Regions from separate parts of the Helicovermis profundi genome, predicted to be linked through region 2. Evidence: a T-box and tRNA genes for the amino acid it is inferred to sense, from the RefSeq annotation. Region 2 holds a T-box; the other holds one or more tRNA genes.

Region 1 (4,426 bases), 440 kb from region 2:
CTCCATATTCCACTCATCATACACCACCCAAGTTTTGTATTATAATAACAATCTCTATATTCTGAAATACTCTAATTTTCGCTGTACTTATCGATTAGATAGTTATCAAATTTTTCTAAAAATTCGTCTAAACTCATTTTAAATATAATAGCTTTCCTAGCATTATTAATTACAATAATATTAACACTCTCATTAAAAAATTTTTTATCATTTCTCACTACATTATTAAAAAATTTTCTATCTAATCTCACAGTTTTACTAAATCCAAATTTATCTAAAACACTCCTTATTTCACCACTATAATCAATTTTAACAAGACCTTTTTTATACGCAAATTCACTTATTATAAACATACCTTCAGCAATTGCTTGACCATGAGTAATAACACCATACCCATATTGTTTTTCAATGACATGTCCTATAGTATGTCCGAAATTAAGTATCATCCTTTCACCTTTATCATACATATCATTTTCTACAAAATATTTTTTTATTAATAAAGATTTCTCTATTATTTCACTATATTTTTTTGAAATTTCTTTCACATTTTCTAAATTCATAAGCAATTTTCCAAGACTATCATCATATATATAACTATATTTAATAATTTCTCCTAACCCATCTTTTATTTGTTCAATACTAAGAGTCTTTAAAAATTCTGTATCAACAATAACTAATTTTGGATTATAGAAGGCTCCTACTAAGTTTTTACCTTCTTCAATATTTACTGCTACTTTACCACCTACACTACTATCAACTTGAGATAAAAGTGTCGTAGGGATTTGAATAAAATTAATACCTCGTAAAAAACTTGAAGCCACAAATCCTACAATATCACCAACTACTCCACCCCCAAGTGCAATAATTGTATCATCCCTTCTTATATTATACTTAGCAAGTTTAGAATATAAAAATTCACAAGTAGTCAAGTTTTTACTTGTTTCTCCATTTTTCATTACTATCTTTTTTACTAAATAATTATTTTTTGTTAAATGATTTTCTATTTTACTATAGTATAACGATTCAACAATATCATCAGTTATTATAACTATTTTTTTGCTCTTTGTGACCTTCTTAATATATAAAATACTTTTTTCGAATATATTATTTCCTAAAATAATATTATAATCATCATTTGTATTAATGTTTATAATTTTTATTTTATTTTTTTCATTATTCACCATAGAAATTGCCACCTTTTTCAACTTATTTTATATGTGTTTCAAACAGAATAACAGTTTTATAGGTTTTTATCAATACTTTTATTTTATATGCTATTTATATTCAACTATTTTTAGTATTTGAAAAAAAATCTAGGTTCTCAAATTTAGTAAATCGCTTAATTTAAATTCATATACCCAATCAATTTATATATATTTGGATATAACAAAAAGTCTGTTTACATTATGTAAACAGACTTTTTTTGGTGCCCAGAGGCGGAATCGAACCACCGACACGGGGATTTTCAGTCCCCTGCTCTACCGACTGAGCTATCTGGGCAAAACTGGCGGAGAGGGAGGGATTCGAACCCTCGTGGGCTTGCACCCTAACGGTTTTCAAGACCGCCCCGTTATGACCACTTCGGTACCTCTCCAAAAAAAATGGTGCAACCGCGGGGATTCGAACCCAGGACCTACGCCTTAGAAGGGCGTTGCTCTATCCAGCTGAGCTACGGATGCACATTTTGGAGCAGAAGACGAGATTTGAACTCGCGACCCTCGCCTTGGCAAGGCGATGCTCTACCACTGAGCCACTTCTGCACATTATTAAATTTATACTAATTAAAACTAATGGTGCGGGTGGAGGGACTTGAACCCCCACGTACAAGACACTAGATCCTAAGTCTAGCGCGTCTGCCAATTCCGCCACACCCGCATGTGGATATAAAATTAATGGTGGGAGTAACAGGGCTCGAACCTGTGACCCCCTGCTTGTAAGGCAGATGCTCTCCCAGCTGAGCTATACTCCCACATTTGTTTCATTTTGCTAGGATGTTTCTTATATAAATGGTGACTCCTAGGGGAATTGAACCCCTGTTACCGCCGTGAAAGGGCGGTGTCTTAACCGCTTGACCAAGGAGCCCTAAGATTAATGAGTTGGCTCCAAGGGTGGGGCTCGAACCCACAGCCTATCGGTTAACAGCCGATTGCTCCACCATTGAGCTACCTTGGAACAAATAACTAGCAACGACCTACTCTCCCAGGGGACTGCTCCCCAAGTACCATCGGCGCTAAGAAGCTTAACTTCTGTGTTCGGTATGGGTACAGGTGTAGCCTTCTTGCCATCATCACTAGATTCATTTGCTACAATTTACTTCATTCATTGAATTACTCGTAAATTCTATCAAATATTTTTGGAATTGTTCTTCCAAAACTGCATATGGATTAAACGTTTTTTCTTGTGGTCAAGACCTCGACCTATTAGTATCTATCAGCTTCATACATTGCTGCACTTTCACCCTAGACCTATCAACCAGATTTTCTACCTGGGGTCTTACTCACTTGAAGTGATGGGAAATCTTATCTTAAGAGGGGCTTCGCGCTTAGATGCCTTCAGCGCTTATCCTTTCCATACTTAGCTACTCAGCTATGCTCTTGGCAGAACAACTGATACACCATTGGTATGTCCATCCCGGTCCTCTCGTACTAAGGACAGATTCTCTCAAATTTCCTGCGCCCACAGCGGATAGGGACCGAACTGTCTCACGACGTTCTGAACCCAGCTCGCGTGCCTCTTTAATGGGCGAACAGCCCAACCCTTGGGACCTAATTCAGCCCCAGGATGAGACGAGCCGACATCGAGGTGCCAAACCTCCCCGTCGATGTGGACTCTTGGGGGAGATAAGCCTGTTATCCCCGGGGTAGCTTTTATCCGTTGAGCGACGGCCCTTCCATTCGGTACCGCCGGATCACTAAGTCCTACTTTCGTACTTGCTCGACCTGTATGTCTCGCAATCAAGCTCCCTTCTGCCTTTGCACTCTTTGAATGATTTCCAACCATTCTGAGGGAACCTTTGAGCGCCTCCGTTACTCTTTGGGAGGCGACCGCCCCAGTCAAACTGCCCGCCTGACATTGTCCCTGTACCGGATCACGGTACCAGGTTAGAACGCTGATATACAAAGGGTGGTATCCCAAAGGCGACTCCTCACAAACTGGCGTTCATGTATCACAGTCTCCCACCTATTCTGTACATTATATATCAAAGTCCAGCGCCAAGCTGCAGTAAAGCTCCACGGGGTCTTTCCGTCCTGCTGCGGGTAACCGGCATCTTTACCGGTACTACAATTTCACCGAGTCTATTGTTGAGACAGCGCCCAAATCGTTACGCCTTTCGTGCGGGTCGGAACTTACCCGACAAGGAATTTCGCTACCTTAGGACCGTTATAGTTACGGCCGCCGTTTACTGGGGCTTCGATTCAATGCCTCGCTTACGCTAACATCTCCTCATAACCTTCCAGCACCGGGCAGGCGTCAGCCCCTATACTTCATCTTTCGATTTAGCAGAGACCTGTGTTTTTGGTAAACAGTCGCTTGGGCCTATTCTCTGCGGCCGACCTTAGCTCTGAACCTAGATCGGCACCCCTTCTCCCGAAGTTACGGGGTCATTTTGCCGAGTTCCTTAACAATAGTTATCTCGCTCACCTTAGTATTCTCTACCTACCTACCTGTGTCGGTTTACGGTACAGGCACCTTTTATCTAAATAGCGGCTTTTCTTGACAGTGTGAAATCAGTTACTTCGTTACTTGTTTTTCACTCCCCATCACACATCATATGAACAATACGCCGGATTTACCTAACATATCTAACTCTGTGCTTGGACGTACTCTTCCATTCGTACGCTTAACCTATCCTTCTGTGTCACCACTTCTTTCATACAATAAACGGTGGTACAGGAATCTTTACCTGTTGTCCATCGACTACGACTTTCGTCCTCGCCTTAGGTCCTGACTTACCCTGAGCGGACGAACCTTCCTCAGGAACCCTTAGGTTTTCGGTGGGCAGGATTCTCACCTGCCTCTCGCTACTCATGCCAACATTCTCTCTTCTGCAAAGTCCACAGCTCCTTACGGTACTGCTTCGCTCCATGCAGAATGCTCCCCTACCCATATACGATAGTATATGCCAAAGCTTCGGTAGTAGATTTTAGCCCCGGTAATTTTCGGCGCACAATCACTCGACTAGTGAGCTATTACGCACTCTTTAAATGAGTGGCTGCTTCTAAGCCAACATCCTAGTTGTCTAAGCAACTGCACATCCTTTCCCACTTAATCTACATTTTGGGACCTTAGCTGTTGGTCTGGGCTGTTTCCCTTTCGACCACGAATCTTATCATACGTAGTCTGACTCCTAAATTAAAGATTCCGGCATTCGGAGTTTGATAGGCTTCGGTAGTCGGTGAAAACCCCTAGGCCATTCAGTGCTCTA
Region 2 (4,426 bases):
AAGAAGCTTTAATATCTTGCACTAATGACACTAAAAAAATGTTAGAAGGGTATACTAAAAGAAGAAACCTTGCAATTAAAATGTTTAACAAAATAGATGAAATTGATATAATTCAACCTGATGGAGCATTTTATATTTTCATGGATATTAGTAAAATTAAAAAAAATGTAAACTTTAAGGATAGTTTTTCAATTGAAGTATGTAATGTACTACTTGATAAATTTAAATTAGCTTTGGTTCCAGGTATTGCATTCGGTAATGATGATTTTCTAAGAATGTCTTATGCTGCTGATATAAATGATGTTGAAGAAGGCATAAACAGAATCGCAAAATATATTGAAACAGTTAAAAAGTAACTTAAAATATATAATAATTATTCTAAAAATGTAAAAATACTAAGTTTAATATGGTTAATCTCCATATAAACTTAGTATTTTTTTTATGATAATTCAGTATTAGATTCAATTAACAACTTGTAATAATTTATAGTTTTTCATTACATATTTTTTATTTAATATAATCTTTTCCATTAAAATAAGGTTTTAATATTTTTGGTATTTTAACACTTCCATCTGCTTGTTGATAATTTTCTAATATAGCTGCAACCGTTCTACCGACAGCTAAGCCTGATCCATTTATAGTATGAACATACTTAACTTTCTTTGTTGAATTATCTCTATACTTGATATTAGCTCTTCTAGCTTGATAATCTTCAAAATTTGAACAAGATGATATCTCAACATACCTATTATAGCTTGGCATCCAAACTTCGATATCATAAGTCATTGCAGAACTAAAGCCCAAATCTCCGCCACATAATTTTACAACCCTATATGGTAATTCTAATCTCTTAAGAACATCTTCAGCAGAAAGCAGTAATTTTTCAAGTTCATCATATGAATTTTCTGGCCTTGCAAATTTAACTAATTCAACCTTATTAAATTGATGCTGCCTTATTAACCCTCTAGTATCTCTTCCAGCAGATCCTGCTTCTTTTCTAAAACAAGGTGTATAAGCTGTATGACAAATTGGGAGTTCATCTTCACTTAAAATTTCATTCATATAAAGATTTGTAACAGGTACCTCTGCAGTTGGAACTAAGAAGAAATCTTTTGATGGAATATGAAACATGTCATCTTCAAATTTTGGAAGCTGACCCGTTCCTATCATTGCATCTCTATTTACCATAAAAGGTGTCATAACTTCAATAAAGCCATGCTCTTCTATATGAAGATCAAGCATAAAATTAATAAGAGTCCTTTCAAGTTTTGCGCCAGTTCCCTTGTATACAGTAAATCTTGAACCAGCAATTTTTGTTGCTCTTTCAAAATCTAAAATATCTAAATTTTGACCAATATCCCAATGAGCTTTAGGTTCAAAATCAAATACATTAGGTTCCATAAATTTTTTAACTTCTATATTATCTTCATCTGAATTTCCAACAGGTGTTCCGTCTACAGGCATATTAGGAATAGCAAGTAACATATTTTTAAGTTCAATATCAACTATTTTAACTTTATCATCAAGTTCTTTAATATTTTCTGAAAGTTTTTTTAAGCTTTCCATTAATTTACTTGTATCTTTTCCCTCTTTTTTTAACGTTGGAATCTCTTTAGAAGCCAATTTCTGTTTATTTTTCATTTGCTCAACCTTTTGCAAAATATCTCGTCTTTCTTTATCTTTTACAATAATAGATTCTAATCCAAAATCACCTTTTCCTCTAAGTGCAATCCTTCCTTTAACATCTTCGAAGTTTTCTCTTATTCTTTTTATATCTAACATATTAACCTCCTTAAAACATAGTATTCAAAAAAAAAACAAAACTCCTCATCCCTTGAAAGGGACGAAAAGTAATTTCCGCGTTGCCACCCTAGTTGATTAAATAATCCACTCGAACCAATAACGGCTGGTACCGTCTAGAATTACCTAGATTTAATGGGTAGATTCAAAAAATTTGAATATCGATTTACACCTAACACCGACTCTCTAAAAAACAAAATTATTTTACTTTTCCCAAATACTTATATATATATTTTGAAATATGATAACATAATAATTTCATGAAGTCAAATTTCTTAAGAATAAAATTATATTTATGCTTATAACTTTGACTTAATTAAATTAAATACTTTTCTATCCGATATGTTTATTTCCTTCTTTAACTCTTTAGGGGATATTTTTAATATTTTAATCATTTCTTTAAAAGAAGCTGGTTTTTCATTATCAATACCATATCTAAGTCTAATTATTTTTTCTTGATTATATGTTAACGAGTTTTCATTTACTAATTTTTCAATTTTCAAGCTTAAATTTTTAAAATTTTTTCTATCTATATTTTCCAAATCATCACTCTCTTCTAGTATCACTTAGCATTTTCACTATAAATTTTCAATAATTTCTTTGACCTTAAAACATCTTCTTCACTACCTGAATTATTAAATTCTATATGTTGATTAGAATTTTCCGTATTCAATATTCTATTACTTTTTAAAATACTTTTTAAATTATTTACAGTTCCAACATTTCCATCTATTATATTAATAGCATTTCCTACAATTGATTTTATAGTGCTTTTTAAAAACACAAAATGAGTACACCCTAAAACTATTGTTGAAATCTTTGATATATCAATAACTTCAAAACATTTTTCTATTTCCCTAATTGCTATTTTTCCATCTACGATTCCATTTTCAACAATCTCAACTAAATTAGGACAAGGAATTTTTACTATCTTTCTATTTGTTCCATATACTTTTAACAAATTATTAAATTTTTTTTCTCGTAGCGTAACTTCTGTAGCAAGAACTGCAATCAGTCCATCGTAATTCTCTATCGCAGGTTTAATTGCAGGCTCCATACCTATAATTGGCACATTATATCTTTGTCTTAATATATTTATTGAGGCACTAGTCGCCGTATTACATGCAACAACTATTGCTTTTACATTTTTTTTAATCAAATAATTACATACATTTTCTGATAATTCCATTACTTCTTCTGTTGTTTTTATGCCATAAGGTGCATTTTTTGAATCTCCATAATATATAAAATTTTCTTTCGGTAAAATTCTAATGCAATCAGCAAGAACAGATATACCTCCCATTCCAGAATCAAATATACCTATCGAATTTTTATTATCCAAAATACAATCACATCCAAATTCTATTAATATATAAATTATATAATAAATATTATATAATAAATATATCAATTTACTAATACTATAAAGGTGAGGCCTTATGAATAAAATCAACTGCAACAAATGTATATATTATTATATAACATGGGACAAAATTAATCCAAAAGGATGTAAATTTTTCAAATTCAAATCAAAGCAAATGCCATCTATCATTGTATTAAAATCTTCTGGTAATCCATGTAAAGCATTTATAGAGAAAAAATGACAAATAATATAAAAATCCGCCTTTGTGAGTAAACTCACAGGCAATGTTTTAATATTTAAATAAATGCAGTGCTCATACTCGCCAATCTCTCTTCGTTCGATTCGCTGAGTATAGGGCTAACGCCCTATGACAAGTAATATAAAAATCCGCCTTTGTGAGTAAACTCATAGGCAATGTTTTAATATTTAAATAAATGCAGTGCTCATACTCGCCAATCTCTCTTCGTTCGTTTTGCTGAGTATCGGGCTAACGCCCTATGACAAATAATATAAAAATCCGCCTTTGTGAGCATACTCACAGGCAGTGTTTTAATATTTAAATAAATGTAGTGCTTATACTCGCCAATCTCTCTTCGTTCGATTCGCTGAGTATCGGGCTAACGCCCTATGACAAATAATATAAAAATCCGCCTTTGTGAGCATACTCACAGGCAGTGTTTTAATATTTAAATAAATGTAGTGCTTATACTCGCCAATCTCTCTTCGTTCGATTCGCTGAGTATCGGGCTAACGCCCTATGACAAATAATATAAAAATCCGCCTTTGTGAGTAAACTCACAGGCAGTGTTTTAATATTTAAATAAATGTAGTGCTTATACTCGCCAATCTCTCTTCGTTCGATTCGCTGAGTATCGGGCTAACGCCCTATGACAAATAATATAAAAATCCGCCTTTGTGAGTAAACTCACAGGCTTATTTTTATATTATTTGTCGCACTGCTTTTTGTTATAGTATATTCATGCTTATATCTAATGCTTTTGCTGAGTGTGTTAGCGCTCCTACTGATATTATGTCCACTCCCGTTAAGGCAATATCATAAACTGTATTTATATTTACTCCACCAGATGCTTCTAATATTGCTTTTTTATTGTTTATTTCTACAGCTTTTAACATTGTTTTGTTGTCCATATTATCTAACATAATAATATCTGCATTTTCATTTAGTGCTTCTCTTAATTCATCTAAATTTGTAACTTCAACTTCTATTTTTATAGTATGACCAATTTTATCTCTTATTATTTT

The links. The T-box of region 2 lies ahead of serS (serine--tRNA ligase). A T-box ahead of a tRNA ligase gene usually reads a tRNA of that ligase, here a tRNA-Ser.
Region 1: it has a tRNA-Ser gene. The T-box ahead of serS (serine--tRNA ligase) is inferred to sense a tRNA for this amino acid. The anticodon was not compared.

What each region holds. Positions count from the first base shown of each region.
Region 1 covers NZ_AP028654.1:2,700,791-2,705,216, forward strand. Annotated here, with positions in the region: gene aroC (chorismate synthase) at 1-17, opposite strand, end outside; gene aroB (3-dehydroquinate synthase) at 72-1,184, opposite strand; tRNA gene AACH12_RS12265 (tRNA-Phe) at 1,425-1,500, opposite strand; tRNA gene AACH12_RS12270 (tRNA-Ser) at 1,506-1,594, opposite strand; tRNA gene AACH12_RS12275 (tRNA-Arg) at 1,603-1,679, opposite strand; tRNA gene AACH12_RS12280 (tRNA-Gly) at 1,686-1,760, opposite strand; tRNA gene AACH12_RS12285 (tRNA-Leu) at 1,792-1,875, opposite strand; tRNA gene AACH12_RS12290 (tRNA-Val) at 1,894-1,969, opposite strand; tRNA gene AACH12_RS12295 (tRNA-Glu) at 2,008-2,082, opposite strand; tRNA gene AACH12_RS12300 (tRNA-Asn) at 2,098-2,172, opposite strand; rRNA gene rrf (5S ribosomal RNA) at 2,179-2,295, opposite strand; rRNA gene AACH12_RS12310 (23S ribosomal RNA) at 2,401-4,426, opposite strand, start outside.
Region 2 covers NZ_AP028654.1:22,300-26,725, reverse strand. Annotated here, with positions in the region: gene AACH12_RS00115 (pyridoxal phosphate-dependent aminotransferase) at 1-356, shown strand, start outside; gene serS (serine--tRNA ligase) at 508-1,782, opposite strand; T-box leader at 1,837-2,024, opposite strand; gene AACH12_RS00105 (hypothetical protein) at 2,100-2,366, opposite strand; gene murI (glutamate racemase) at 2,363-3,145, opposite strand; gene AACH12_RS00095 (uracil-DNA glycosylase) at 3,240-3,404, shown strand; gene nadC (carboxylating nicotinate-nucleotide diphosphorylase) at 4,130-4,426, opposite strand, start outside.